One region of the Nocardiopsis sp. NPDC055824 genome, then DNA from elsewhere that is predicted to be linked to it. Evidence: riboswitches for the same ligand, from Rfam matches in the RefSeq annotation. Region 1 holds a riboswitch; each other region holds the start of a gene.
The links. Region 1 has a riboswitch for cobalamin ahead of ACWGL3_RS02535 (VWA domain-containing protein). Riboswitches for the same ligand answer to the same signal wherever they lie in the genome.

Region 1 (12,305 bases):
TTCCGCTCTCAACGCACTCGCCAAGGAGGAGGAGTGACCGGACGTTTCCACGGGGTGGGCGTCGGCCCCGGCGACCCCGAGCTGATCACCCTCAAGGCCGCACGGCTCATCGCCGCGGCCGACGTCGTCGCCTACCACGCCGGGGTCGGCAAGGCGTCCAACGCCCGCCGCATCGCCGCGTCGCTGATCCCCGGGTCGGCGGTCGAGGAACAGCTCACCTACCCGGTCACCACCGGCGCGACCGACCACCCGGGCGGGTACACGGGGGTGCTGGCCGACTTCTACGAGGAGTCCGCCGCCCGGCTGGCCGCGCACCTGGACGCCGGCCGCGACGTCGTGCTCCTCTCCGAGGGCGACCCGCTGTTCTACGGCTCGTACATGTACATGCACGACCGGCTGGCCGAGCGGTACGAGACGGAGATCGTGCCCGGGGTCCCGGCGTTCGCCGCGGCCACGGCGGTGGCGGCGGCCCCCCTGGCCCGGCAGACCGACGTGCTCACCGTGCTGCCCGGAACCCTCCCCGAGCCGGAGCTGGCCCGCCGGCTGGCCGACACCGACGCCGCGGTGGTCATGAAGCTGGGCCGGACCTTCCCCGCCGTGCGCCGGGCGCTGGAGTCCGCGGGGCGGCTGGAGCACGCCGTGTACGTGGAGCGCGCCTCCATGGACGGGGAGCGGCGGCTGCCCGTGGCCGAGGTCGATCCGGCGACGGTGCCCTACTTCTCCCTGGTCCTGGTCACCGGGGACAGCCGCAACGGCAGGAGGTCGCGCGACCGGCCCCTGCCGGAACCCTCGGCCGTGGAGCCCGCCGGCCCTGCCGCCGAGCTGCTGGTCGTCGGCCTGGGGCCCGGTCCCGGCCGCTGGCTCACCCCCGAGGCCTCCGCGGCGCTGGCCGGGGTGGACCACGTGGTGGGTTACGGCCCCTACGTCGACCGCGTCCCGCAGCGGGCCGGCCTGACCCGGCACGCCTCCGGCAACACCGTCGAGATCGACCGCGCCCGCCTCGCCCTCGGGCTCGCCCGCGACGGTGAGAGCGTGGCGGTGGTCTCGGGCGGGGACGCCGGTGTGTTCGGCATGGCCACCGCCGTGTTCGAGGCGGCCGAGGACCCCGCCTACCGGGACGTCCCGGTCCGGGTGCTGCCGGGCGTCAGCGCCGTGCAGGCGGTCGCCGCCCGGGCGGGCGCCCCCGTCGGCGGTGACTTCGCGGTGATGAGCCTGTCGGACCGGCTCAAGCCCTGGGAGGTGATCGAACGGCGCCTGCGCGCCGTCGCCGAGGCCGACCTGGCGCTGGCGATCTACAACCCGGCCTCGCGCTCGCGGACCGGGCAGGTCGCCGCCGCCCGCGAGGTCCTGCTGGAGCACCGCAAGCCCGACACCGTGGTCGTCGTCGGACGGAGCGTCGGCAGGGAGGGCGAGTCCCTGGCGGTGACCACGCTCGGGGAGCTCGACCCCGCCGGAGTCGACATGCGCTGCCTGCTCATCGTCGGCGCCTCCGGCACCCGCGTCTCCGGGGCGGGCCGGGTCTGGACGCCGAGGTGGGTGCAGCCGTGACCGTGCACTTCGTGGGGGCGGGGCCCGGAGCCGCCGACCTGCTCACCGTCCGCGCCACGCGCATGCTCAACGCGGCCGACGTCGTCCTCTACCCCGGCACGTACCTGGACCCCGGGGTCCTCTCCCACTGCGCCCCCGGCGCGGAACTGGTCGACACCCAGGGTCTGGACCTGGACCGCATCACCGAACGCCTGGTCGCCGCGCACGCCGCGGACCGGGACGTCGTACGGCTGACCTCCGGGGACCCCTCGCTGTACTCGGCGCTGGCCGAGCAGACCCGGAGGCTCGACGCGCACGGGGTCCCGTGGGACGTCACGCCGGGGGTGCCCGCCTACGCGGCCGCCTCGGCGCTGGTGGGCCGAGAGCTGACCGTGCCGCTGGTGGCCCAGTCGGTGGTGCTGACCCGGACCGGCGCCCGGTCGACGGCGATGCCGGAGACCGAGGCGCTGGGCGCGTTCGCGGCGACGCGGGCCACGCTGGTGCTGCACCTGGCGATCCGGCGGGTGCGGGAGCTCATGGCCGAGATCGTCCCCGCCTACGGCGCGGACTGTCCCGCGGTGGTCGTGTACCGGGCCAGCCAGCCGGAGGAGGCGGTGCTGCGCGGGACGGTCTCCACCGTCGCCGGCCTGGTGGAGGAGGCGGGGCTCCGGCAGGCGGCGGTGATCCTGGTCGGGTGGGCGCTCGACCCCGAGGGGGGCGGTGAGTCCTACCTGTACGACCCCGCGCGGCCCAGGGGCGCCGCCCCCTCGTCAGGCGCTTCCGGGTGACGTGGCCAGGCTCCACTGGGTGACGGTGCGGGCGGGGGACCATCCGGTGAACGCGCCGATGGGCGCGGCGGTCTCCACGGCGGTGCGGGTCAGCTCCCCGCCGTGGCGCCGGTAGGCGTCCGCGAGCAGCCGCTCGGTCTCCAGTGTCACCCCGTGCACCACGAGTCGGCCGCCCGGTATCAGCGCCTCCAGGCAGGCGTCGAGCACGCCGGGCCGGGTCGCGCCGCCGCCGACGAACACCGCGTCGGGCGGGGCCAGCCCCTCCAGCGCGTCCGGCGCACGGCCGGCGACCACGCGCAGGCCCGGGACGCCGAGCCTGTCGGCGTTGCGGCCGATCCGCTCGGCGCGCCCGGCGTCGGCCTCCACCGCCGTGGCCGTGCACGAGGGGTGGGCGCGCATCCACTCGATGCCGACCGAGCCCGCGCCCGCGCCCACGTCCCACAGGTGCTGCCCCGGGGAGGGCGCCAGCCGGGCCAGCGCCGAGGCGCGCAGGTCCCGCTTGGTGAGCTGGCCGTCGTGCTCGAACGCGTCGTCGGGCAGCCCGGCGACCAGTCCGAGGCCCGTCGGCCCGGAGAGCTCCAGCGCCAGTACGTGCAGCCGGGGCACCTCCTCCGGAGGGGAGCCGAGCCAGTCGCGGGCCTTGCTCGCCGACCGCGACTCCCCGGCCGCCCCCAGGTCGCCGAGGACGGTCATCCGGCTGCCGCCGTAGCCCGCTCCGACCAGCAGGGCGGCGACCGTCCCGGGGGTGGCGGCGTCCGAGGAGAGCACCAGGACGCGGCGTCCCGGGGCCAGGTCGCGCATCAGCAGGTGCGGGTCTCGCCCCACCAGGGACAGCACCGTGCTCCCCTCCGCCGGCCACCCCATCCGGGCGCGGGCCAGGGCGACCGAGGAGACGGCCGGTTCCACGCGCACCGCGTCCGCTCCGAGCAGGTCGATCAGCGTGCTGCCGATGCCCGAGACCAGGGGGTCGCCGGAGGCCAGTGCGACGACGGCGCGGCCCTCCAGGGAGGCGAGCAGGTCCGGCAGGCCCTCGCGCAGCGGGGAGGGCCAGGCCCGGCGCCGCTGGCCCGGCGCCCGCGGCAGCATGGCGAGGTGCCTGGGCCCGCCCAGCACCGTGTCGGCCGCCAGGACCAGCCCGCGCAGCCTCTCGGGCACGCCCGGCCAGCCGTCGGCGCCGATGCCGACGACGGTGATTCGGGGAGGGGACATCTCGACCTTCATGGGCAGGACGCTATCGTGGCGGCCGAAGGTGCGAGGTGCCCCGGCTGCCCAGCCATCGGAAACGGTGGGGACGGCGTCCGGGGAGAATCTGGGAAGCCCGGTGAGAATCCGGCACAGGCCCGCTGCGGTGAGCCGAGCCTCCGTACAGGAGGACTCGGTGAGTCCGAAGACCGGCCCCGCACCCGCCCATGACCGATGGCGAAACGAGCGGGAGCCTCACATGCCATTGCGGACGTCCCACTATCCCTTCTCGGCGATCGTCGGCTGCGACGCCGAACCGCTCGACGACCTGGGCCTGGCCCTCGTCCTGGCCAGCGTCTCCCCCGAGATCGGCGGCGTCCTGGTCCGCGGCCAGAAGGGCACCGCCAAGTCCACCGCGGTGCGGGCCCTGGCCCCCCTCCTGCCCCCGGTCGAGGTCTACCGGGGCGACCGCTTCTCCGTCGACCCCGCCGACCCCGCGCAGGAGTCGCCGGATGGTCCCTTCCCTCCCGGCACGGCCGTGGAGCGCCGCCCGGTGCGCCTGGTCGAACTGCCGGTGGGCGCCACCGAGGACCGCGTCCTGGGCTCGCTGCACCTGGAACAGGCGCTCACGCACGGCCGGGTCGCCTACGAACCCGGGCTGCTGGCGCGCGGCCACCGCGGCCTCCTCTACGTGGACGAGGTCAACCTGCTCCACGACCACCTGGTCGACCTCCTCCTGGACGCCGCCGCGACCGGCCGGGTGACCGTGGAGCGCGACGGGTTCTCCGTGGAGCACGCCGCGCGCTTCCTGCTCATCGGGACGATGAACCCCGAGGAGGGCGAGCTGCGCCCGCAGCTCCTGGACCGGTTCGGGCTGACCGTCGAGGTCGCCGCACCCTCCGACCCCGCCGCACGCGTGGAGGTGGTCCGCAGGCGCATGGCCTACGACGCCGACGCCGCCGCCTTCTCCGAACGCTACGACCGGGCCGAGAAGGCCCTCGCCGAGCGCATCGCGGCGGCCCGGGAGACGGCCCGGCGCGCCCGGCTGTCCGACGCCGCGCTGCTGAAGATCGCGCAGGTGTGCGCGGCGTTCGAGGTCGACGGCCTGCGCGCCGACATCGTGACCGCGCGCACGGCCCTGGCGCACGCCGCCTGGGAGGGCCGGACCTCTGTCTCCCTGGCCGACATCCGCCGCGCGGCCCTGCTGGCCCTGCCGCACCGGCGCCGGCGCAACCCCTTCGACGCGCCGGGCCTCGACGAGGAGCTCCTCGACCGCGTCCTGGGGGACGAGGAGCCGCCGCCGGACGGCCCCGAGCCGCCGGGCGGCTCCGAAGGCCCCACCGGCTCCGACGACCCCGCTTCCCCCGCCGATGACGGCGGGGACGGCGGGGACGACGCCCCCGAGGACGCGGACGGGGCCCCCTCCCGGCCCCCGGAGGCCGGCGCCTGCGAACCGGACCGGTCCTCCGTCCCGCCCCGTGGGCCGGAGAACGCCCGGGAGGCGGAAGCCCCCCGGGACCGCGGGGACGCCGAGCGGGACGGGGCCGGGCCCGAGCCCACGGCCGGCACCACGGTCGGGGCGGGCGCCCCCTACCGCCCCCGGACGTTCACCGCGCGGGGCACGGGGACCGGCGCCGACGGCCGGCGCAGCCGCGCCCTCGGCTCCCGGGGCCGCCGGATCGGGGCCGCACCGCCCGGCGGGGGTTCCGGCGGCCCGCTCCACCTGGTCGAGACCGTCAGGGCGGCGGCCTCCCGCCCGCACGGCGGCGGCCGGATCGGCCTGCTCCCCGGCGACCTGCGCGTCGCGGTGCGCGAGGGCCAGGAGAGCAACCTGGTGCTGTTCTGCGTCGACGCCTCCGGCTCCATGGCGGCGCGCAAGCGCATGGGCGAGGTCAAGACCGCAATCCTGTCCCTGCTGTTGGACGCCTACCGGCGCCGCGACAAGGTCGGGCTCGTGACCTTCCGGGGGACGGCGGCCGACCTGGTGCTGCCCCCGACCCGTTCGGTGGACACCGCCGCCGCCCGCCTGGACGCACTGCCCGCCGGGGGGCGCACCCCGCTCGCCGAGGGCCTGCTGGAGGCCGCCCGGGTCCTGCGGCGCGAGCGCCTGCGCGACCCGAGGCAGCGCCCCCTGCTCGTCCTGGTGACCGACGGCCGGGCCACCGGCGGACGGGGTGCGGTCGGCCGGTCGCTGCAGGCCGCCGACCACGTCGCCGGCCTGGGCGTGGCCACCGTCGTCGTGGACGGCGAGTCCGGCCCGCTGCGCCTGGGCCTGGCCGCCGCCCTCGCCGCCCGCATGGGCGCCGAACACCTGCCCGTCGACGAGGTCAGCGCCGACACCTTGGGAAACGCCGTGAGAGAGAGGGCCGCCTGATGCCCCAGGGCAGACCGTCCGTCGTCCCCGACGACGGGCTCACCACCCGGCAGCGCCGCAACCAGCCCGTGCTCGCCGTCCACACCGGGGACGGCAAGGGCAAGTCGACCGCCGCGTTCGGGCTCGCGCTGCGCGGCTGGAACCAGGGCTGGCGGATCGGGGTGTTCCAGTTCGTGAAGTCGGCGAAGTGGCGCATCGGCGAGCAGACCGTGCTCGAACGCCTGGGGAGGCTGCACGAGGAGACCGGCGAGGGCGGCCCCGTGGAGTGGCACAAGATGGGCTCGGGCTGGTCCTGGAGCCGCCGCCGGGGCAGCGACGAGGACCACGCGGCGGACGCGGCCGAGGGATGGGCGGAGATCAAGCGCAGGCTCGCCGAGCAGACGCACGACCTGCTCATCCTCGACGAGTTCACCTACCCGATCCACTGGGGCTGGGTCGACGTCGAGGACGTCGTGACCGCCCTGCGCGACCGTCCGGGCCGCCAGCACGTGATCGTCACGGGCCGCCGCGCCGCCCCCGAGCTCCTGGAGGCGGCGGACCTGGTCACCGAGATGACCAAGGTCAAGCACCCGATGGACGCGGGCCGCAAGGGCCAGCGGGGGATCGAGTGGTGAGAACCCCGTCGGCCCCGGGGCCGACGGGGCCGTCCCGTTCGGCGCCCCCGGCACGGCCGGCGGCCCTGCCGAGGCTGATGGTCGCCGCTCCCATGACCGGGCAGGGCAAGACCACGGTCGCCGCCGGGCTGATGGCCGCGCTCCGCGACGCCGGGCTCGCCGTCAGCGGCCACAAGGTCGGCCCGGACTACATCGACCCCGGGTACCACGCCCTGGCCACCGGCCGCCCCGGCCGCAACCTCGACCCCCACCTGGTCGGGGAGGAGCGGGTGGCGCCGCTGCTCCTGCACGGGGCCCGGGGCGCGGACGCGGCCGTCGTCGAAGGGGTGATGGGGCTGCACGACGGGCGGATCGGCACCGACGGCTTCGCCTCCTCCGCGCACGTCGCGGCCCTGACCCGCACGCCCGTTGTCCTGGTCGTGGACGTGTCCCGCATGTCCCGGTCGGTGGGTGCTCTGGTGGCGGGCATGGCCGCCTACGACCCGGCGGTCGAGGTCGTCGGCGTGCTCCTCAACAAGGCCGGTTCTGCGCGCAACGTCGCCGAGATCACCCGCTCGGTCGGCCTGCCGGTCCTCGGCGTGGTCCCCCGCGACGAGCGGATCGCCAGTCCGTCCCGCCACCTCGGGCTCGTCCCGGCTTCGGAGCGGGAGGACTCGGCGCGGGTGGTCGAGCGGCTCGGCGAGCACATCGCGGGCCATGTCGACCTGGACGCGCTGCTGGATGCGGCCCGCTCCGCGCCCGCGCTGGACGCCCGCCCGTGGGACCCGGCCGCGGAGGTGGCGGCCCCGGGCGCGGGCCCGCGTCCGGTGGTCGCCGTGGCCGGGGGCCGGACCTTCACCTTCCGCTACACCGAGACCGAGGAGCTGCTCACCGCCGCCGGGTGCGAGGTCGTCGCGTTCGACCCCCTGGAGGACGCCGGCCTGCCGGCCGGTACCCGGGGCCTCTACCTGGGCGGCGGCTTCCCGGAGGTGTACGCGGGCGGGCTCGCCGCGAACCGGGGCCTGCTGGCCGAGCTGCGCGAGGCGGTCCGCGGCGGGGTCCCGACGGTCGCCGAGTGCGCCGGCCTGCTCTACCTCGCCGGCGCGCTCGACGGCCACGCCATGGCGGGTGCCGTCCCGGCCGTCGCCCGCATGACGGAGCGGCTCACCCTGCGCTACCCCGAGGCGGTCTCGCCGGGGGACACGCTGCTGACCCGGGCCGGGGAGCGGGTCACCGGCCACGAGTTCCACCGCACGGCGCTCACACCCGGGCACGGGGACCACCCGGCCTGGGTGGTCGACGGCGCGCCGGAGGGCTTCGCCTCCCCGACCCTGCACGCCTCCTACCTGCACGTGCACTGGGCCGGGCACCCGCAGCTCGCCGCGAGGTTCGCCGAGGCCGTGCACAGAGCACCGGCTCCGGTTCCGGCACCCGCCGTGCCCTCCCCCGCCGCCCGGACGGCGGCCGTCCCCGGCGCCGGACCGGTGGCCGACCCGCTGCGCCACCACGGCGACGTGGAGGCGCGCGGCGGCATGCTCGACTTCGCGGTCAACGTCTATCCGGGGGAACGGCCCGCCTGGCTCGACCGGGCCCTGCGCGAGAGCCTGGACCACGCGGACGTCTACCCCGACCCCGCGCCCGCGCGCGAGGCCGTCGCGCGCCGGCACGCGCGGCGGCCCGCCGAGGTCCTGCCGACGGCGGGCGCGGCAGAGGCGTTCACCCTGGTCGCCCGCTTGCGGCCGTGGCGTCGGCCCGTCGTCGTGCACCCCCAGTTCACCGAGCCGCACGCCGCCCTGGAGCAGGCCGGGCACACCGTCACCGCCGTGCTGTGCCCGGAGAGCCGGGGTTTCACCCTCGATCCCGCCGCCGTCCCCGAGGACGCGGACCTGGTGGTGATCGGCAACCCCACCAACCCCACCGGTGTCCTGCACCCGGCCGAGGCACTGCGCGGGCTGTGCCGGCCCGGCCGGCTGGTCGTGGTGGACGAGGCGTTCATGGACGCCCTTCCCGGGGAACCGGAGTCCTTGGCCGGTGAGCGGATCGGGGGCCTGGTGGTGCTGCGCAGTCTCACCAAGCACTGGTCGGTCCCGGGTATCCGCGCCGGGTACGCGGTCGGCGACGAGGCCGTCGTGCGCGGTCTGGCCCGGGTGCAGACGCCCTGGTCGGTGTCCGCGCCCGCCGTCGCCGCCACCGTCGCCTGCACGAGCGAGGAGGCGGGCGCGGAGGCGGAGCGCCGCGCGGAGGAGTTCGGTGACTGGCGCGCCGTCCTGGAGGCGGGGCTGCGCGGAGCAGGGATCGGGTTCGTGCCCTCCCGGGCGCCTTTCGTACTGGTGAAGGCGGGCGAGGGGGTCCACGCGCGGCTGCGCGAACAGGGCATCGCCGTACGCCGGGCCGACACCTTCCCGGGTCTGGACGCCGACTGGGTGCGCGTGGCCGTGCGCCCGCCCGAGACCACACGGAAGCTGCTCGCCGCCCTGGCGCGGGTGTAGCGGAACGTCCACCCGGGCGACCTCTCCTCCGACTTTCGGCCGATCCGCCGGAGGAGCGGTCCGGCTAGCCTGTAGCTGTGCACGGCTTACTCCGTTCCCTGTGGAACGAACCCCGCCCTCCCGGCGCTCGGGGGCCCACGTGGTGGGACGGGGCCCTCGTCGTGGTGTGCGCACTGGCGGCGCTGACCGAAGGCGCCCTGCGGCCGGACCTGCCCTGGCCGGTCCCGACCGTCGCGGTGGTCGCCGGCCTGGCCCCCGCCCTGCTGTGGCGGCGGACCCGCCCGCTGCTCGTGGTCGCGGCGGTCTTCGGCAGCGCGATCGTGCTCACCCTGGCGACCGGTGGAGGGGCCGGGCAGATGTACGCGACGGTGTACTTCCTGGCGCTGCCCTACGCTCTGGTGCGGTGGGGGTCCGGCAGGGAGGTCGCGGCGGGGGCCGCGATCGTCCTCCTGTCCTCCTCCGTCGACCTGTTCCTCGACGCGGCGCAGGCGGCGGACCTCCTGGGCGGTGCCGCCGTCCTGTTCGCCACCGGCGCCCTCGGCGCGGCGCTGCGGTACCGGGGCAGGGCCAGGGCGCGCGAGATCGACCGCGCCCGACTGCTCGAACGCGAAGACATCGCCCGTGAACTGCACGACACCATCGCCCACCACGTCTCGGCCATGGCGATCCGCGCCCAGGCCGGGCAGGCGGTCGCCCGGACCAGGCCGGAGGCCGCCGTCGAGGCCCTCGCGGTGATCGAGTCCGAGGCCTCGCGCGCCCTGGGCGAGATGCGCACCATGGTCCGCGCCCTGCGCCGGGGCGAACCCGCCGAACGGGCGCCCAGCCCTCACCTCGGTGACCTGGAGGAACTCGCCTGCCGGGCCGGACCCGGCCCGGCCGTGGAGGTGGAGATCAGCGGCGCTCTCCACGACCTCGCACCGGCGGTCACGGCCGCTCTCCACCGCCTGGCCCGGGAGTCGGTCACCAACGCCCGGCGCCACGCCCGCGACGCCGGCCTCGTCAGGGTCCGCGTCGACGCCGACGACGCCTCGGTGCGCCTGAGTGTGAGCGACGACGGTGACACCGGCCGCCTGCGACCGGCCGCTCCGCCGGGGTACGGGATCATCGGCATGGCGGAGCGCGCCGAACTGCTCGGAGGCACCTGCGAAGCGGCCCCGAACCCTGACGGGGGCTGGACCGTGACCGCCGTGCTGCCCCGTTCGGGGGCGCCCGCGTGAGTATCCGGGTGGTCGTGGCCGACGACCAGGAGATCGTGCGTACCGGCCTGTCCATGATCCTGGACGCCCAACCCGGCATCGAGGTGGTCGGCCGGGCCGCCGACGGGCGCGAGGCCGTGGAACTGGGGCGACGGCTGCGCCCGGACGTGTGCCTGTTCGACATCCGGATGCCCGTCCTCGACGGTGTGGAGGCGACCCGCGCCCTCGCCGGACCGGAGGTCGAGGATCCCCTCGCCGTGGTCGTCATCACCGTCTTCGATCTCGACGAGTACGTCTACGCCGCCCTCAGGGCGGGTGCCCGGGGGTTCCTGCTCAAGGACGCCGGTACCGACCTGCTCACCCGGGCCGTGCACGCCGCCGCGGCGGGTGAGGCGCTCATCGCCCCGAGCGTGACCGCCCGGCTGCTCGACGCGTTCGCCGGTTCCGGGCCGACCGGGCCCCCGGCCCAGCCCCTGCAGCCCCTGACCGGCCGGGAGGAGCAGGTCCTCGCCGCCGTGGCGCACGGTCGTACCAACACCGAGATCGGCGAGGAGTTCCACATCGCGCTGAGCACGGTGAAGACCCACATCACGAGCCTGATGGCCAAGCTCGGGGCCCGTAACCGCGTCGAGATCGCCATGTGGGCCTACGAGACCGGCCGCGTGCGGGGGCGCCGGGGCCGGTAGTACGGTGCGGCACCCGTACTTTCGGCCGAGCGGAACCGGGCCCCTCCTCCGATGTGCGGGCCCCCTCCCGACGGCCACGATCGGGGCATGACCACCACCGTGAAACCCCCGGCCCGGGCCGAGTGGACCGTGATCGCCCTCCTGATCGTGCTGAGCGTCGTCCCCCTCATCGCCGGGGCCTTCCGCCTCGGCGAGCTGGCCACCGGCGCGCCGGTCACCGCCGACAACGCCCGTTTCGCCGCCTCGCCCCTGCCCGTCGTGCTGCACATCCTCACCGCGAGCCCCTACTGCCTGTTGGGCGCCTTCCAGTTCTCCTCGACACTGCGCCGCCGACGTCCCCGCTGGCACAGGGCCTCCGGCCGGATACTCGTCCCCCTGGGGCTGATCGCCGCGCTGTCGGGAGTGTGGATGACGCTGTTCTACGCGGTTCCGGCGATCGACACGGGCTTCCTCACTGTGCAGCGGCTGGTGCTCGGGACGGCCATGGCCGCAGCCCTGGTCCTGGGCTTCGTGGCGGCGCGGCGCCGGGAGTTCGCCCGGCACGGCGCCTGGATGATCCGCGCCTACGCGATCGGACAGGGGGCCGGGACGCAGGTGCTGACCCACGTGCCCTGGACACTCCTGGTCGGTGAGTACGACGAGCTCAGCAGGGGTCTGCTCATGGGAGCGGGGTGGGCGATCAACATGGTGGTGGCCGAGTGGGTCATCCACAGGACCCTTCGTCGCCCCCGCGGCGTCCGGCGCGTTCCGGAGCGCTCACCGGGATGAAGGCGGTGGCCGGGTCGTCGGCGGGCACTCCCGGCGGTCCCGACGGGTGCCGGGAGCGCCGGGCCGGGGGAGAGGGGGTTGTCCGGCCGACGCCCGGGCACGCATCGCCCTCAGGGGTTTTCCCGGGGGGCTTCCCGCGGGGACCCGCCCAGGCCGGTCACCCAGTCGAAGGCGTCCGCCACGTCGTGGACGGTGGGCACGCCCCGGGGGCCGGGCGGGCGCCGCACCACCACGACCGGGGCGCCGAGCCGGGCGGCGGCTTCCATCTTCGGCCAGGTGTAGGTTCCCCCGGAGTCCTTCGTGACGAGCACGTCCGCCCGGTGCCCGGCCATCAGCTCCAGCTCACCGTCGAGGCGGTACGGCCCCCGGCTGGTCACCAGCCGCCAGGCGGAGGGGAGTTCGAGTCCGGGCACGTCCACCACCCGGGCCAGGACCGCGCGCCCGCTCAGGGCGGGCACGAGGCGGGCCAGCTCCTGGCGGCCGACCGTCACGAACGGCCGCTCGCCGAGCCCGGCCGCCAGCTCAGCCGCCTCCTCGTGGGTGTCGGCGTGGTGCCAGGCCGGGTCGGGCTCCCACCCCGGCCGCTCCAACCGCAGCAGCGGCAGGTCCGTGCAGGCGGCGGCCGCGTTGGCGGTCATGCCGAGTGCGAAGGGGTGGGTGGCGTCCACGACCGCGTCGTAGTCGGCCAGGGCGGCGCGCAGT
Region 2 (4,538 bases), on a different contig from region 1:
CGCGGGAGGCGTCGACCGTCGTGTCGTGGATGTCGTGCATGAGGATGATCGCCCCGGGGGAGGCGCCGTCGACGGCGCGGTCCGCGACCACCGACGACTTGCGGTCCTTCCAGTCGTTGGTGTCGATGCTCCACAGGATCTGGGCCAGGCCCATGTCGGCGGTCACCGAGGCGACCTCCGCGTCGGTGGACCCGTAGGGGGGCCTCATGAGGTCCATGGTGTACCCGGTCTCGCGGTACACCAGGGCCTGCACGGTTTCGAGGTCGGAACGGATCCCGCCCGCTCCGAGCCCGGCCAGGTCGGGGTGGGAGAGGGTGTGGTTGGCCAGTTCGTGGCCCTCCGCGTAGGCGCGCCTCACGGTGCGCGGATCCTCCATGACCGGGTAGCCGGTGACGAAGAACGTCGCGCGGGCGTCGTACTCGGCCAGGATGTCCAGCAGTTCGGGCGTGCGTCCGCCCGGGCCGTCGTCGTAGGTCAGGGCCACGCACTTGGACCCGGGGGCGGAGCAGTCGACGTCCTCGCCCGCGGGCGGCAGGACCCCGGGGACGGCCGTCTCACGGCTGATCTCCTCCTCCCGGGGCGGGGCCGCGACGGCGAAGTCGCGGACGCCCCGGGTCGCCGAGCGCAGCGCGCGCTCGCCCAGGTCCGACAGCAGGGGGGCGGACTCCGAGGCGGCGACGACGGCGTGGGTCCTGCCCTCTTCCACGGGGGCGACCTGTCCCGCGTCGAACTCCACGACGAGGTCGCCGGCGGGGTTGAACCCCACGGAGTCGTACAGCGAGGCGATCGGGTGCACCGCGTCCGGAGCCGCGGTCCCCGGGAGGGCGTCCCGCACGAGGCCGTTCAGCTCCTCCAGTTCCCCCTGGCCGGCGATCAGGGCGGTGGAGGGGTGGGTCGAGCCGGTGAGGGCGTCGTACCAGTAGGTGGTGTATCCCTCACGGGTTCCCTCGGAGTCGGTCTCCTCACGGGTCACGCGGACCCCGACGATGTCGTCGTTGGCCGCCGTCAGGTTCCACGCGGACTCGAAGGAGACCGCTCCGGGGTTGGCCGCCTCGAAGGCGTCCACCTCGGCGGACAGCGCGCGGTCCAGGAAGTCGCTCAGCGGGTCGGCGTCGGGGACGACCGGGTAGGAGACCTCCGCGGCCACCCCGCCCTCGCGGGCGAGCTCGGCCTCGGCCAGGTCCACCACGTCGTCGGGGTCGACCACCGTCAGCCCGTCGGGCTCGCCGGCGGCGGGCGGGCCCGCCTCCGGTCCGCCGTCCGCCGACCCCGGGTGCGTATCGCTCACGGGTTCGGAGGCGAGCACGCCGGGCGGGGTGACGGCCAGCCAGACCAGCCCCGCGACGACCGCCAGCGCGACCGCGATCGTGGACAGGGGGTGACCGGGGGCCATGGTCGGTTGGGACTGCTTGTTCACCAGGGGTTCTCCACGTACATCTTCAGACGAACGATCGCGGGGAGCACGGGGGAGGACTCGGCCCCGCGACGCTTCATGTCGGTTGTGACGCCGGCCGCGCAACAGGGGTTCGCGCTGATTCCGGCCGGGGGCACAGGGCAGCACGCCGGGTACAGGGGCGGAGGGGTGCTCCCTATACTTGCAGGCGTGGAAGGTACATGCTCCACCCCAGAACCCGGGCCGCGCCCGGAAGGGGAGGGGTGTGTCGCAAGAGGGAACCCGGTGCGACTCCGGGACTGCCCCGCAGCGGTATGAGGGAACGAACGTCGCCATAAGCACTGGTAATCCGGTCGGAAAGGTCGGAAACCGGGAAGCGGCGGCCAGTAGGAGGACGGCGTCCGCGCCGTCCGCGCCCCCGAGTCCGAAGACCTGCCTCCACCCGGCGGCGCACCCGTGCCGCCGGTGGTCCCGTGCCCCGAGGGAGGGCCGAGGAGCGGCGGCAGGCGCACACGCCCACGGCGTGGCCCCGGGCATGCCCGCGTCCTCGCTCACCCCCGCGGCCGGTACCCGGCTTTCGACGAGGGAGAGAAGCTCATGCCCCACACCCCCGAGGCCTCCCGGCCGTCCGTGCGCTCCACCGTGCACGGCTACCCCCGGATCGGCCCGAACCGGGAACTCAAGCGCGCCTGCGAGTCGTACTGGAGGGGCGAGACCGCCGCGGAGGAGCTGGACGGCATCGCCGCCGGCCTGCGCCTGGGCGTCTACGCCCAGCTGCGCGAGGCGGGAGTCGACGACATCCCGTCCAACACGTTCTCGTACTACGACCACGTCCTGGACACCGCGGTCCTGTTCGACCTGGTGCCCTCCCGGTTCGCCTCGCCGGCCGCCGCCGGCGACCGCGACGAGGAGCTGCGCCGCTACTTCGCCCTCGCCCGGGGCGAGCAGGGCGCCCCGCCGCTGGAGATGACCAAGTGGTTCGACACCAACTACCACTACCTGGTCCCCGAGCTGTCGCCGAGCACCCGCCCGCGCCTGGTCGGTGACAAGCCCCTCGCCGAGTTCCGGGAGGCGGCCGAGGCGGGTTTCCCGACCCGCCCGGTCCTGGTCGGCCCGCTCACCTTCCTCCTGCTGGCCAAGGCCGCGGACGACGCCCCCGAGGGCTGGCGCCCCGTCGAGCTGCTCGACCAGCTCCTGGACGCCTACGCCCAGCTCCTCGCCGGCCTCTCCGCCGCGGGGGCCGCCGAGGTGCAGCTGGACGAGCCGATCCTGGCCACCGACGAGGGACGCGCCGCCGTCGGGCTCCTGGAGCGGGTCTGCCGGCGCCTGGGCTCCCTCACCGAGCGCCCCTCCCTCCTGGTCTCGACCTACTTCGGCTCCATCGGGGCGCCCGCACTGCGGGTCCTGAAGGACTCACCGGTGGAGGCCGTCGGCCTGGACCTGGTCACCGACGGCGAGGGCGTCGACGACCTCGTCAAGGTCTCGGGCCTCGGCGGCACCCGCCTGGTCGCCGGGGTGGTGGAGGGCCGCAACGTCTGGCGGACCGACGTCCCGGCCGCCGTGGCCGCGCTCGGCACCCTGCTCGCCCTCACGGACGAGCTGACGGTGAGCACGTCCTGCTCGCTCCTGCACGTGCCGATCGACCTCGACGCGGAGACCTCCCTCGCCCCCGAGCTGCGCGAGGCCCTGGCCTTCGCCAAGCAGAAGGCGTACGAGACGGCCCTCCTCGGCCGCGTCCTCTCGGAGGGGGCCGAGGCCGAGTACGCGGCGGGCGGGGCCGGCGGCGGTCCTGCCTTCACGGACGCCCGCGTGCGCGCCCGCCTGGACGCCCTGGGCCCGGACGCCTACGAGCGCCCCCAGGACAGGGGCGCCCCCACGGACACGCCGCTGACCACGACCACCATCGGGTCGTTCCCCCAGACCGCGGAACTGCGCCGCGCCCGCGCCGCGCACCGGCGGGGCTCCCTGGCGGAGGACGCCTACAGGCAGATCCTCCGGGAGGAGATCGACCGGGTCGTCGCGCTCCAGGAGGAGATCGGCCTGGACGTGCTCGTGCACGGCGAGCCCGAGCGCAACGACATGGTCCAGTACTTCGCCGAGCAGCTGGAGGGCTACGCCACCACCGAGAACGGCTGGGTGCAGTCCTACGGTTCGCGGTGCGTCCGCCCGCCGATCCTGTTCGGCGACGTCTCGCGCCCCGAGCCGATGACCGTCGAGTGGACCACCTACGCCCAGTCGCGCACCGACAAGCCGGTCAAGGGCATGCTGACCGGTCCGGTGACCATGCTCGCCTGGTCGTTCGTGCGCACCGACCAGCCGCTGGGCGACACCGCCCGCCAGGTGGGCCTGGCCCTGAGGGACGAGGTCGCCGACCTGGAGCGCGCGGGCATCCGCCACATCCAGGTGGACGAGGCGGCCCTGCGCGAGCTCCTGCCGCTGCGCGAGGAGCGGCGCGCCGCCTACCTGGACTGGGCGGTGAACTCCTTCCGCCTGGCCACGTCCGGTGTGTCGCCGTCCACGACGATCCACACGCACATGTGCTACTCGGAGTTCGGCCTCATCGTCGGCGGCATCGAGGCGCTGGACGCCGACGTGACCAGCGTCGAGGCCGCCCGCTCCCGGATGGAGCTGGTGGAGGACCTGGGCCGCCGCGGCTACAGGCGGGGGATCGGGCCCGGCGTGTACGACATCCACTCACCGCGGGTGCCGTCCGTGGAGGAGATCGAGGGCTCGCTGCGGCTGGCCGTCGCGCACATCGACGCCGGGAGCCTGTGGGTCAACCCCGACTGCGGTCTCAAGACGCGCGGCTACGCCGAGGCGGAGCAGGCCCTGCGCAACATGGTGGAGGCCGCCCGCCGGGTCCGTGCCGACCTGCCCGGCGCCCGCTAGCGGGGTGTTGCGTGCCCGGTCCGGGAGCCTCCGGGGCGAGGCGGCCGGCGGTCTCCGCGAGCGCGCGGGCGCCCGGTCGGGCTGCGTACGCTCGCCCGGCTGCGCGAGCAGGCCAGCTCCGACCCGCTCACCGGGCTACGGCACACCGGCCCGTTCGGGCAGCGGATCGCCACCGCCACGCCGGGGCGTACCGCCCTGCTGGCGATCGACGTGGACGGGCGAACGAGATCCTGAAGGCGGCAGCGAGTTTCTTCGC
Region 3 (12,305 bases), on a different contig from region 1:
GACATCCCGGCCGCCCCCTACACGGAGGGCTGGCGGTCCGAACCGCTCGAACGCCCCGATCCCTCCGAGCGGTTCGAGGGGCTGGCGGGGTTCGAGCAGGCGCACGAACCCGCGACGCCCGAACGGTCCGCGTGGTCCACGGTCGCCGAGGCACCCGCACAGGAGGGGCCGCCGGAGGCCCGTCCCGCGGACGTCCTTCCGGAGGAGGCCCGTCCGGGCCCGGCGGCCGGGTCCGAGCAGCCCGCGGCGGCCGGTCCCACGGGCCTCGAGTCCTGGATCGAGGCGGCGGGCACGGCGGGCGCCGTGGGGCCCACGGTGACCGAGGTGGCCGCGATGGCGGCCGTGGCCGCGAGCGACGGGCACGTCCCCGTCCCCGGTGGGTTCGAGCAGCGGATCGCCGCCGTGAGGCCCGTTCCCGCGTCCGCCTGGAAGCGCGCGGTCTTCGGTGCGACGGGGGGACGCCTCAACCTCGGGTGAGCGCGGGGCCGGACGGGCACGGGGCAGGACGCCCACGGCGAGGGGGCGCGTCCGCCTCCCCTTGCGGACGCGCCCCCGGGGAGGCCGGAACACGGCGCTCCCCCTTCCGCCGAGCGGTCCCGGCCGGCTCTCCCGTGTACCGGGGAACCCGGGACCGTCGCCCGGCGGGCGGCCGGCCGGTCGCGTTCGTCCCCTCGGCGAATCCGCGCCCCGTCCGGCCACCGTCCGGTGCCGGGCCCGCCGCTCGGGGGCCGCACGGCGCCGGACGGCGTCACCCGGTCATCCGGGCCTCCCCAGACCCTCGACCAGCGCCAGTGCCTCCCGGTGCGTGGGCGGCAGTGCCACCGACCACACGCCGGCGCCGTGCTCCCAGCCGATGCCCCGGCGCAGCTCGTCCAACCGCGGGTCCAGGTCGTCGGCCTCGGCCGCGACGACCCCGATCCGGCCCCGGCCGATCAGGCACACGGACTCGCCCCGGGTGAAGAACCGGGACAGCTCGTAACCGAGGACGATCAGCCGGGCGGCGCGTCGCCACGGGTCGATCCCGGGGTCCAGCGACACGATCGCCAGCCGGTGGCCCGAGGCGGGGGACGGTCCGCCGTCCGCTCCCCGGTACAGCTCGCCGAGCCTGGTCCGCAGGTACTCCTGGGTGGCCAGACCGGTCAGCGGGTCCTGACAGGTCTCCCGCCCCCGTCCCGCGTCGGCCCACCCCTCGGCCATGGCGCGCACCAGTTCGATCGGCGGGCTCCGCCACCCCGCCAGCGCCGTGAACGCCGCGAGGTCGTCCAGGCTCTGGCCGATCCCCACCCCGGAGCGTGCGCGGGCCTCGCCCAGCCGGGCGCACGGCCCGGCCAGGTCCGTCCCGGTGGCGAAGGCCTCGCAGACGGCGTCGACGGCGGGGGTCCACCAGTCGTCCGGCGGCTCCCAACCCGCCTCCCGGCTCCGGCGCCCCCACGGGGCGCGCAGGCGCCGGGTGCCGACACCGCGGTCCCACGTCCCGGTTCCCGTTTCGGCATCACCCATGGTGTGTGGCTCCTGATCCTCGGTCCGCCCGGGTGAGCGGCGGGGGCCCGTGCCCCCGCACCGGGTCCCCGCCGCTCGCCCTCACCCTGATTACCGGGATCGGTGGCGGCCATGACGCGGATGCGGGATATTTTTTTCGAGTACGTGTTCTTCCGACGCCGAACCAGCGTTCTTCCTGGCTTGTGGCGGGATCAGATGAGAGGACGTTCGGTGTCCGACGCCGACAGAAATCACACAGAGACACTCGTCGGTGACGCTGAGATCATCAGGCGGGTGCGTGGCGGCGACACCGCCGCCTACGCGACTCTGTACGAGCGGCACGCGGCGTCGGCGCGCGGACTGGCCAGGCAGCTGTTGCGCGGGGAGGCCGAGGCGGAGGACGCCGTCGCCGAGGCGTTCACCCGGGTGCTCAGCGTCATCCGGAGGGGCAAGGGCCCCGAGGACTCCTTCCGTCCCTACCTGCTCACCGCGGTGCGCAACGCCGCGTACGACCGGGGGCGGGGGGAGAAGCGCCAGGTCGTCACGGACGACATGGAGAGCCTCGTCCCGGGCCAGCCGTTCGTGGATCCGGCGCTGGAGGGGCTGGAGAGATCACTGATCGCCCGTGCCTTCCTCTCCCTGCCGGAGCGGTGGCAGGCCGTCCTCTGGCACACCGAGATCGAGGGCACCAAGCCGGCCGAGGCCGCGCCCCTGCTCGGCATGAACCCGAACGGGGTCGCCGCCCTCGCCTACCGGGCCCGGGAGGGGCTCCGGCAGGCCTACCTCCAGATGCACCTGGCCGGCGGCGCGGCCGCGGAGGCGTGCCGCCCGACCCTGGGGCTCCTCGGCGGTTACGTCCGGGGCGGCCTGTCCAAACGGGACACCGCCAAGGTCGACACGCACATGGACGGCTGCGCGGACTGCCGTGAGGTGTACGCGGAGCTGATGGACGTCAACGTCGGCCTGCGCGGGGTCGTCCTCCCGCTGGTGGTCGGCTCCGGGGCGGCGGGCTACCTCGCCCTCACCCCGGGCGGCGCGGCCACGGGAGCCTGGTGGGGCCGGATGTCGCGCCGCCAGCAGCAGGCGGCGGCCGGCGGCGCCGCCGCCGCGGGCATGGCGGTCGCGGTCGCGCTCGCCCTGACCGGCGGGGAGGTTCCGATGCGTCCCGAGGACCCGCCCCCGGCGGCGGCCCCGCAGGAGGAACCCGTTCCCGCGCCCGCGCCGGGGGACCCGGCCGCCCCCGACACGCCTCCGGGCCCGCCCCCCGCCGCCCCGCCCCCCGCCGCGCCGGGGGGGACGTCGGCCCCGGACCGGCCCGCGCCCCCGGAGGCCCCGGCGGAGCCGGCCGTGCCCCCGGCGGACGTCCCCGAGGAGGAGGTGGCCGAGGACGCCCCCGAACCGCTGTTCGCGGCGGGCATCGACCCCGTCGGCGCGCTCCTCCCGGGCAGCGAGGGGATCGTGGTCCTGGACGTCCGCAACATCGGCGCGTCCACGGTCGAGGACGTCATCGCGGTGATCACGCTGCCGCCGGGGGTCGAGATGGTCTCCTCCGGCGGCGCCGGCAGCTCCGTCCCCATGGCGACCGGGAACGGCGACTGGAGCTGCTCGTCGGGCAGCGGCGGCGGCCGCTGCGCGCACCCGCGGATGGCGTCCGGGCAGAACAGCACCCAGTTCCTGGACGTGCGCGTGGACGCCGGGGCCGACGTCGGCGTGCCCGCGTCCGTGACGGTGTCCTCCGGAGGCGTGGCCGCCAGTGCGACCGGGGAGCGCGGGGTCTCCTCCGAGGGGGTGGCCGCGCGCTACGCGACGGCCGGGCGGGTGCGGACCGAGAGCGTCGGCAACGCGCTGATGACCTGTGTCGAGCCGGAGCGGGACCACGGGGGGCACTGGCCGTGGCCGTGGCCCTGGCGGCCCGGGAACCCCGGCGTCCCCGGCGCCGGCCCCGGGACAGGGGGGACCCCGGGCGCCGACGGGCGCACCGCTCCGGAGGCCGACGCGGACCTGGCCCGCGCACCGCGGGGGCCGCTGCCCGCGGAGCCCGGCACGGAGGCGTCCCCGGGGGAAGAGGGGTCCCGGGGGGAGGAGGAGATCCCCGAGGACGACGCGGAGGGAGAGGACGGCGGCGCCCCTGACGGAGCCGGCGCCCTGCCGGACGGCGTGTCGCCCACGGCCCCGGAGCGGGACCCGAATCCGGAGGTCGCGGACCCGGAGGTCGCGGACCCGGAGAACCCGGACGGCGGCCCCGGGCCCGTCCCGGAACCGGAACCGGGTCCGGACCCGTCCTCCGGGGCCGGGCCGGAGGCGCCGGACGGCCCCTGTGCCGACGCCCGCCTGAGGGAGGGGGAGCACCGCGACAACGACAACTGGGTGATGGCTCCCCTCGAGGGCGATCCGGACGCCACCACCTCGGCGAGCGCCGCGACCTGGGACCTCCCCGAGGGCGGCGCGGTCCGCTGGGCGGGGCTGTACTTCTCGGCCGCGGGCGCCCCCGACGCCCCCGCGGCCCGGGTCAGGGGGCCGGGCATGACGTCCTACCGGACCGTGGCCGCCACCGACACGAAGGTCGCGGACCTGCCCGGATACCCCGCCTACCAGGCGTTCGCCGAGGTCACCGACCTGGTGAGGGCCCAGGGCGGCGGCGAGTGGTGGGTGGGCGACGTGCCGGCCCGGGAGGGCCGGGGCGTCTACGCCGGGTGGAGCCTGGTGGTGGTCCTGGAGGACCCGGGCATCGGCTCCTACAACCAGGCGATGGTGCTCGACGACACCGGGGCGGTCTTCCGGAGCCGCACGGGGATGTCGTTCCCGGTGTCGGGTCTGCTCCCCGCCGCGGTGCCCTCCCACGTGGACGTGGTGGCCTGGGAGGGCGACGCCGACCTGCGGGGGGACCGGGTGACGGTGGACGGCCGCGCGGTCGCCCCGAGCGGCGGGTACGGGGAGGAGGACAACGCCTTCGCGAGTTCCGCCCGCGGGGCCGTGGGGGACCCCTTCACCTTCGGTACCGACGTCGTACGATTCGACCCAGTACTCGGCAGGGAAACGGATATCCGAATCCTCTCCGAACAGGACGCGGTGCTGGTCGGCGTCGTGGCGCTGACCGCCCCGATGCGTACCTGAAGTCCGGTATTCGCGACGGGTTTCCCGGCAGGCCCGGGCGGCTGGAAAAGCCCGCCCCTCAACGGGATCCCGCCTGTGTGTAGTGGGTCAATAACTTTCCGTATTCAAAGAGGGCACGCAAAACCAGACAGACTTGGCTAGGCTGTGCCCCGGTCATGGATATGGCCCCAGAGTCAAAAGGGAAGGGGGCGGTGTCACGTGGACCGCTGCGCGTTGTTCGTTGACGCGGGATACCTTCTCGCGGACGGCGCGATGGCCGTGCACGGAACCCGCAACCGGGACTCCGTCTCCTGGGACTACTCCGGACTCGTCCAGTTCCTCAACGAGGTCGCACGGGACCGCACCGGTCTTCCGCTGCTGCGTTGCTACTGGTACGAGGCCGTCGCCGACGAGCGGCGCTCCCAGGAGCAGGACGGCATCGCCGACATCCCCGGCGTCAAGTTCCGTGCCGCGAGGATACGGCCCGGCCGCCGCGAGGGCGTGGAGAGTTATGTCCAGCGCGACATCACCACGCTGGCACGCACCGGCGTCCTGTGCGACGCCGTCCTGGTCAGCGGTGACGAGGACATGGCTTCCGTCGTCGCCGACGTCCAGGACATGGGCGTGCGCGTTACCGTCGTGCACGTGTCCGTCGAGGGCAACTGGACCATCTCCCGGGCCCTGCGCCGGGAGTGCGACGACCTCATCGAGATCGGGGCGGGCCACCTGCGCCCGCACGTCAACCTCCTCTCCAGCAGCGGCTCCTCCCAGGAGACCGCGGCCAAGACCACGACGCCGTTCGCCAACGGCCGGGCCCGTTCCGCGCCCGAGACGCCGCGGCAGCCCGTCGCGGCCCAGCCCGGCGGCGCCCGGGTCGACCCGGTGGGATCCTCCAGCGGCGGCCTGGAGGCGATGTTCGCGGGGACCGGGGGCCAGCCCGTCCCCCAGGGCAGCGCCATGGACCAGCTGCGCGCCATGCGGAGGTCCCTCGCGCAGCAGCGCGGCGGGGACCACCTCGTCGGACCGGGGGGCGACGGCGGCCAGCAGCCGGGCGGCATCGACGCCAACGGATTCCCGTCCGGCGGGCAGACCCCGCCCGGCACGGGCGGCGGCTCCTACCCCGGCCACTCGGTGACCGGGGGCCACCCCGCCCACAACGGGCAGCAGGGCTATCCCGTCACCGACGGGCACCCGTCGATGCGCGGCGCGGACCCGAGCGGCTACGGCATGCCCGGGAGGCCGGCCTCCGGATCGGGGCCGATGACCGGAGCGCAGCCCTCCTTCAACGGCACGGGACCCCAGCAGTCCTTCGCCGCGGGGACGGGGCCGCAGCGCTCCTTCGCGTCGGACGGCCAACCCGGCCACGCGCCACCTCCGAGAAGCGCCCCACCCCAGGACCCACGGCAGGACCCGCGCCAGGACCCGCGCTACGGGGGTGGGGACGGCTCCGGATTCGGGGGAGCGGCCGACGCAAACCCTACCTATGGGACCAGTACGGAAACTGACACCGCTCACCGCGGTGGGGCAGCCTCCCCCTACGGGGGGCCGCCACCTACTGGTCCCGAACCCGCCAGCCGGTTCAGCGCCGGCGGCTACCAGGAATCCCGTCCCAGTCCTGGATATCCACAGCAGACACGTCCCGCCGCGCATACCGTTGACGAAGCGGTGCATGTCGCGCACAAGGAAGGGAACGACTTCGCGGAGTCGATCGCTCGCGAGGCGCCCGCCCTGTGGGTGGAGGCCGTACTCGCCCGCAGGCCCAGGATGCCCTCCGACCTGGAGGCGCGCCTGCTCCAGGGCTCCTCGCTGCCGATCGACCACCTGTTGCGTGACGAGGTCCGTGACGGACTGCGCCAGGGGTTCTGGCAGGCCCTGGAGCGGGCCAGGTCCTGACAGGGCGCGCGGGAGTGCGAGTAGGGGATGGGGGCGATGCGGTTGACCCACGTGACGACGGCAGAACTCGACCGTTGGGAATTCCACGCTGTCCGGTCCGGTGAGCACGGACGGGTCGCCGCCCAACTCCTGGACCTGGCCAACCGGGTCGACGCGGGGAGCGAGGTCTCGCGCGCGGAGCTGTTCGTGCGCGCGGGGGAGCAGTGGGAGATCGCCCAGGAGTTCGAGCGCGCCTGCTCGGCCTACCAGAGGGCGATCGACGACGGCGGGGCCACGGTGATCGACGCCCGCGCGCTCAGCGCCGGGGCACTCCTGCAACTGGACGAGGTCGACCAGGCCTACGCCCACCTCAAACGCCTGGAGGGCGAGGATCCGCCCGGACTCCAGACCTTCATCCACGTCGCGGAGGCACTGTACGCGCACGACGACCTGGAGGGCGCCGAGCGGTGGGCGACGGTCGGCGCGCACCGGTTCCTCGACCGGGCCTCCTCGCCCTACGTCCGCGACCTCCTGGTGGAGCTCCTGCGCATCCGGTTCCGCATCCGCACCGACCTGGGGCTGTCCGAGGACCGGCTGGACCGCAGACTCGACGAGGAGTGACCCCGGCCGTCCGGGCCGGGGCACTCCGGCCCGGCGGAGTGAGCTTTCCGACGTGCGGGCGCGCCGCCGACACGCCCGGGGCGGTGGAGGCACGGATCTCCGCCCGGCCGCTCCGGTCCGGGGCCGGCCGCCGCGGACACGGCCGTGTGGTCAGCGGCACCGGTTCGCCTGGCGCCGTCCGAACCGCCTCGGAAGCGGCGTTCCGGGCGTTCGGCCGCCCCTCGGGGGGGCGCTCCGGTCCCGGGGAGCCCCGGCGACGATCTAGGCTGTGTCCGGTCGCCTCCCAGCTGCCCCGACGAGGCGCGACATCCCCCTGAACCGGGTGCCCGAGGCCCTCTCATACCACGGCCCACGCGTGTGTTCGACGATCGTCGAAGAATCCGAGAAATCGATGACACGCCATCATCTTGCGGTGTTCCAACGCAGGGCCCCCTAGATGTAGTATCTGTCCCGCTGGTGGTTCACCCCTCGGGGTGAGGCAAGAGGGAACCCGGTGCGAAGCCGGGGCTGCCCCGCAGCGGTAAGTGGGAACGAAGCCGTCACAGGCACTGGGGACCCCCGAAGGCCCCGGGAAGCGACGGTGCGTAGGCCGCCCACGAGCCCGAAGACCTGCCACCGGTGCGCACGTGAACGTGCGCCGACGACGGGGCTTCGAGGGTGAGCCGCCGCGACCCACCGGTCGGACGACCGCACGCACCCGGTGCGTCGGTCCCCCGGTGCGTGCCGCGCACCTTGCCCATCGTGTCCCCTCCCCGCCGGGACTCTTCTACCGAGGTTGGAGCCGCTGTATGACCCTTGACGTCGAGGCCGTGCCCGTATCCGTTCGGCCCGAGCCGACCAACGAGGGCGCGCCCCCCGCCGCCGTCGACCGGATCGAGCACGTCGTGACCGAGGCCTGTGCGAGGCTCACCGGTGTTTCGGCGGAGAAGGTCCTCACCGAGGCCCGCCGCGGCTTCTACCCCGGCATCCCCGACTCCGAGGTCGAGCTCGCCCTGGTCATGGCCGCCCGCAGCTTCGTGGAGGTCGACCCGGACTACTCGTTCGTGGCCGCCCGCCTGCTGCTGGACAAGCTGCGCCGCGAGGCCCTCACCTTCATCAGCGGTGCCCCCGACGCCGCCGGGCAGTCCGAGATGGGCGAGCGCTACGCCGCCTACCTGGCCGCCTACGTCAGCCGCGGCATCGACCTGGGCCAGCTCGACCCGGCGCTCGCCGGGTTCGACCTGGAGCGACTGGGCGCCGCCCTGCGCCCCGAGCGCGACGAGCAGTTCACCTTCCTCGGCATCCAGACCCTCTACGACCGCTACTTCCTGCACAGCGACGAGGTCCGCTACGAGCTGCCGCAGGCGTTCTTCATGCGCGTCGCCATGGGGCTGGCCCTCAACGAGGACGACCGCGAGGCCCGCGCCATCGAGTTCTACGAGCTGCTGTCCTCGTTCGACTTCATGGCCTCCACGCCCACCCTGTTCAACGCCGGCACGGTGCGCGCGCAGCTGTCCTCCTGTTTCCTCACCACCGTCGGCGACGACCTCCAGGCCATCTTCCACGGCATCAGCAACAACGCGATGCTGTCCAAGTACTCGGGCGGGCTCGGCAACGACTGGACCCCGGTGCGCGGCCTCGGCTCGCACATCCGCGGCACCAACGGCAAGAGCCAGGGCGTCGTCCCGTTCCTGAAGATCGCCAACGACACCGCCGTCGCGGTCAACCAGGGCGGCAAGCGCAAGGGCGCCGTGTGCGCCTACCTGGAGACCTGGCACATCGACATCGAGGAGTTCCTCGACCTCCGCAAGAACACCGGCGACGACCGCCGCCGCACCCACGACATGAACACCGCGAACTGGGTTCCGGACCTGTTCATGCAGCGTGTGGAGCAGGGCGGCAGCTGGACCCTGTTCTCGCCGGACGAGGTCCCCGACCTGCACGACAAGTACGGCACCGACTTCGCCGAGGCCTACGAGAAGTACGAGGCCGCCGCCGAGGAGGGCCGGATCAAGGTCGCCAAGAAGATCCCCGCGGTCGACCTCTGGCGTCGCATGCTGACCATGCTGTTCGAGACCGGGCACCCCTGGATCACCTTCAAGGACCCGTCCAACCTGCGCTCGCCGCAGCAGCACGTCGGCGTCGTGCACTCCTCCAACCTGTGCACCGAGATCACGCTGAACACCAGCGCCGACGAGGTCGCCGTCTGCAACCTGGGCTCGGTCAACCTGGCCCAGCACGTGGGCCCCGACGGCCTGGACGCCGAGCGCCTGCGCCGCACCGTCCGCACCGCCGTGCGCATGCTCGACAACGTCATCGACGTGAACTTCTACACGATCCCCGAGGCGCGCCGCGCGAACATGCGCCACCGCCCCGTGGGCCTCGGCCTGATGGGCTTCCAGGACGCCCTGTTCAAGCTGCGCACCCCGTTCGCCTCCGAGGGCGCGGTGACGTTCGCCGACGAGAGCATGGAGCTGATCAGCTACTACGCCATCGAGGCGTCCATGGAGCTGGCCTCCGAGCGCGGCGCCTACGAGTCCTTCGAGGGCTCGCTGTGGAGCCGGGGCGTCCTGCCGATCGACTCGCTGCGGCTCCTCGCCGACTCCCGCGGCGGCGACCTGGACATGGACCGGGGCGAGACCCTCGACTGGGACTCGCTGCGCGAGCGCGTGAGGTCCACCGGGATGCGCAACTCCAACGTGATGGCGATCGCGCCCACCGCGACCATCGCCAACATCACCGGTGTCGGCCAGTCGATCGAGCCGCTCTACCGGAACCTGTACGTCAAGTCGAACATGTCCGGCGACTTCACCGTCGTCAACCCGTACCTGGTCCGGGACCTCAAGGCGCGCGGCCTGTGGGACGACGACATGGTCTCGGCGCTGAAGATGCACGACGGCAGCCTCGGCGCCATCGACCGCGTCCCGGACGACCTCAAGGCGCTGTACGCGACCGCGTTCGAGGTCGACCCCGAGTGGCTGGTGGACGCGGGATCGCGCCGCCAGAAGTGGATCGACCAGGCCCAGTCCCTGAACCTGTACATGGCGGCCCCGAGCGGCAGGAAGCTCGACACCCTGTACCGCCGCGCGTGGCGCTCCGGCCTCAAGACCACCTACTACCTGCGTTCGCAGAGCGCCACGCACGTGGAGAAGAGCACGCTCAAGGGCACCGACGGCCGCCTCAACTCGGTCGCCGCGACCCCGAGCGCCCCGGCACCCGCCCCCGTCCCCGAGCCGGTCGCGGCGCCCGCCGCCGTGAACACCGAGGTCGAGGACGAGTTCGAGATCGTCGACGGCCAGGCCTGCTCCATCGACGACCCCGAGTGCGAGGCCTGCCAGTAGGGCGTGAGACCCGGGGCCGCCCGCCGGCGGCCCCGGGCCGGTCCGGCCGCCCCGCCGGACCGTGCCCGCGGCGACGCCGCGTCCCGCTCCCGACAACGACTTTCCGGCCCGGCCGGAGAACGGAAGAACCCCAGCATGACCGCAGTCTCCGAGAACAACGCCGGCGCCACCAGCGGCCTCGGTGAGATCGAGCGCGACGCCGAGCGCGTCAACGTCGACGACAAGGCGATGATCAACGCCCGCGCCGACGTCAACCAGCTGCTCCCGCTCAAGTACACGTGGGCGTGGGAGAAGTACCTCGCGGGCTGCAACAACCACTGGATGCCCACCGAGGTCGCCATGCAGGCCGACATCGCGCTGTGGAAGTCCAAGGACGGGCTGACCGAGGACGAGCGCCTGATGCTCAAGCGCAACCTCGGCTTCTTCGCGACCGCCGAGTCGCTGGTGGCCAACAACATCGTCCTGGCCGTGTACCGCCAGCTCACCAACCCGGAGTGCCGCCAGTACCTGCTGCGCCAGGCCTTCGAGGAGGCGGTGCACACCCACACCTTCCAGTACATCTGCGAGAGCCTGGGCCTGGACGAGGGCGAGCTCTTCAACATGTACCGGGAGGTCCCGTCGATCACGGCGAAGGACGCCTGGGCGCTCAAGTACACCCAGAACCTGGAGAACCCGGAGTTCCGCACCGGCACGCCGGAGGCCGACCAGGCGTTCCTGCGCGACCTGGTGGCGTTCTACGTGATCTTCGAGGGCATGTGGTTCTACACCGGCTTCGCGCAGATCCTGTCGCTGGGCCGCCGCAACAAGATGATCGGCATCGCGGAGCAGTACCAGTACATCCTGCGCGACGAGTCGATCCACCTGAACTTCGGCATCGACGTGATCAACCAGATCAAGATCGAGAACCCGCACCTGTGGAGCGAGGAGTTCCAGGGCGAGGTCCGGCGGATGCTGGCGGAGGCGTGCGAGCTGGAGGTGGCGTACGGCCGCGAGACCATGCCGCGCGGCGTGCTCGGCCTCAACTCGGAGCTGTGCGAGAAGTACATGCACTTCATCACCGACCGCCGCGCCGAGCAGATCGGCCTGGCCCCCATCTTCGGGGAGACGGAGAACCCGTTCCCGTGGATGAGCGAGATGATGGACCTCCAGAAGGAGAAGAACTTCTTCGAGACCCGCGTCATCGAGTACCAGACCGGCAGCGGCCTGGACTGGGACTGACGGTGTCCCGGCCCGCGTGAGGCGGGCCGGACGGGGTTCTCCTCCCGGGAGGCGGACACGGCCTCCCCCCGGGCGGCCCGGATCGAGGCGCGCGATCCGGGCCGCTTTCGCGTGCGGGGGGTGTGTCCCGGGCCCCGGCCGGAGGCGCCGGGACCCGGCCCTCAGCCCTTGGCGGTCCAGGTCATCCGGACGTTGAAGGTGGCCTCGCCGGTCCCCTTGACCACCACGACGTCCGCCTCGGCGCTCACGGTCACACCGAATTCGACCTCCGTCTCCGAGGGCGCCAGCGAGGAGGAGGAGAGCTCCTCCAGTTGCGCCGACACGGCCTCGGCGATCTTCCTGATGCGGAGCAGGACGGAGTCGAGCCTTTTGTCCCCGGTGGCCTTTCCCGGGGTCCGTGAGACGGGGGCGGCCCCCTCCTTGCGGACGGGGGCGGACTCGATGCTGATCACGGTGCCGTCGTCGGTGACGAAGTCGATCACTTTGTTCACACTGGCCTCACGCATTCTCCGAAGGGGCTTGCCATTCCTCTTGATGTCCACAGAAAGTAAAATAGGGGGAGATGTCCGGCAACGATGATATTCCGCTGCCGTCCGCGCGGAGGAAACGGTGGGACGTACCAGTTATGACCGGGCGAAACGGCTCAAGTGCCATCTGGCGGGACGGACGCGACGGCACCGGATGGCGCAAGTCGTCGAGGTC

Region 2: it holds a riboswitch for cobalamin, as region 1 does, so the genes downstream of both, metE (5-methyltetrahydropteroyltriglutamate--homocysteine S-methyltransferase) here and ACWGL3_RS02535 (VWA domain-containing protein) in region 1, are expected to answer to the same signal.
Region 3: it holds a riboswitch for cobalamin, as region 1 does, so the genes downstream of both, ACWGL3_RS13360 (ribonucleoside-diphosphate reductase subunit alpha) here and ACWGL3_RS02535 (VWA domain-containing protein) in region 1, are expected to answer to the same signal.

The regions. Positions count from the first base shown of each region.
Region 1 covers NZ_JBSHDN010000005.1:1,975-14,279, forward strand. Annotated here, with positions in the region: gene ACWGL3_RS02515 (precorrin-8X methylmutase) at 1-37, shown strand, start outside; gene ACWGL3_RS02520 (precorrin-2 C(20)-methyltransferase) at 34-1,548, shown strand; gene ACWGL3_RS02525 (cobalt-precorrin-4/precorrin-4 C(11)-methyltransferase) at 1,533-2,315, shown strand; gene cbiE (precorrin-6y C5,15-methyltransferase (decarboxylating) subunit CbiE) at 2,298-3,536, opposite strand; cobalamin riboswitch at 3,593-3,729, shown strand; gene ACWGL3_RS02535 (VWA domain-containing protein) at 3,763-5,871, shown strand; gene cobO (cob(I)yrinic acid a,c-diamide adenosyltransferase) at 5,871-6,485, shown strand; gene ACWGL3_RS02545 (cobyrinate a,c-diamide synthase) at 6,563-8,953, shown strand; gene ACWGL3_RS02550 (sensor histidine kinase) at 9,031-10,170, shown strand; gene ACWGL3_RS02555 (response regulator transcription factor) at 10,167-10,835, shown strand; gene ACWGL3_RS02560 (DUF2306 domain-containing protein) at 10,923-11,603, shown strand; gene ACWGL3_RS02565 (cobalt-precorrin-6A reductase) at 11,714-12,305, opposite strand, start outside.
Region 2 covers NZ_JBSHDN010000318.1:43-4,580, reverse strand. Annotated here, with positions in the region: gene ACWGL3_RS31005 (polysaccharide deacetylase family protein) at 1-1,393, opposite strand, end outside; cobalamin riboswitch at 1,656-1,830, shown strand; gene metE (5-methyltetrahydropteroyltriglutamate--homocysteine S-methyltransferase) at 1,991-4,282, shown strand.
Region 3 covers NZ_JBSHDN010000051.1:12,858-25,162, forward strand. Annotated here, with positions in the region: gene ACWGL3_RS13335 (hypothetical protein) at 1-477, shown strand, start outside; gene ACWGL3_RS13340 (hypothetical protein) at 757-1,500, opposite strand; gene ACWGL3_RS13345 (sigma-70 family RNA polymerase sigma factor) at 1,774-4,593, shown strand; gene ACWGL3_RS13350 (NYN domain-containing protein) at 4,792-6,465, shown strand; gene ACWGL3_RS13355 (hypothetical protein) at 6,493-7,065, shown strand; cobalamin riboswitch at 7,506-7,696, shown strand; gene ACWGL3_RS13360 (ribonucleoside-diphosphate reductase subunit alpha) at 7,854-10,385, shown strand; gene ACWGL3_RS13365 (ribonucleotide-diphosphate reductase subunit beta) at 10,521-11,603, shown strand; gene ACWGL3_RS13370 (CU044_2847 family protein) at 11,765-12,085, opposite strand; gene ACWGL3_RS13375 (DUF397 domain-containing protein) at 12,229-12,305, shown strand, end outside.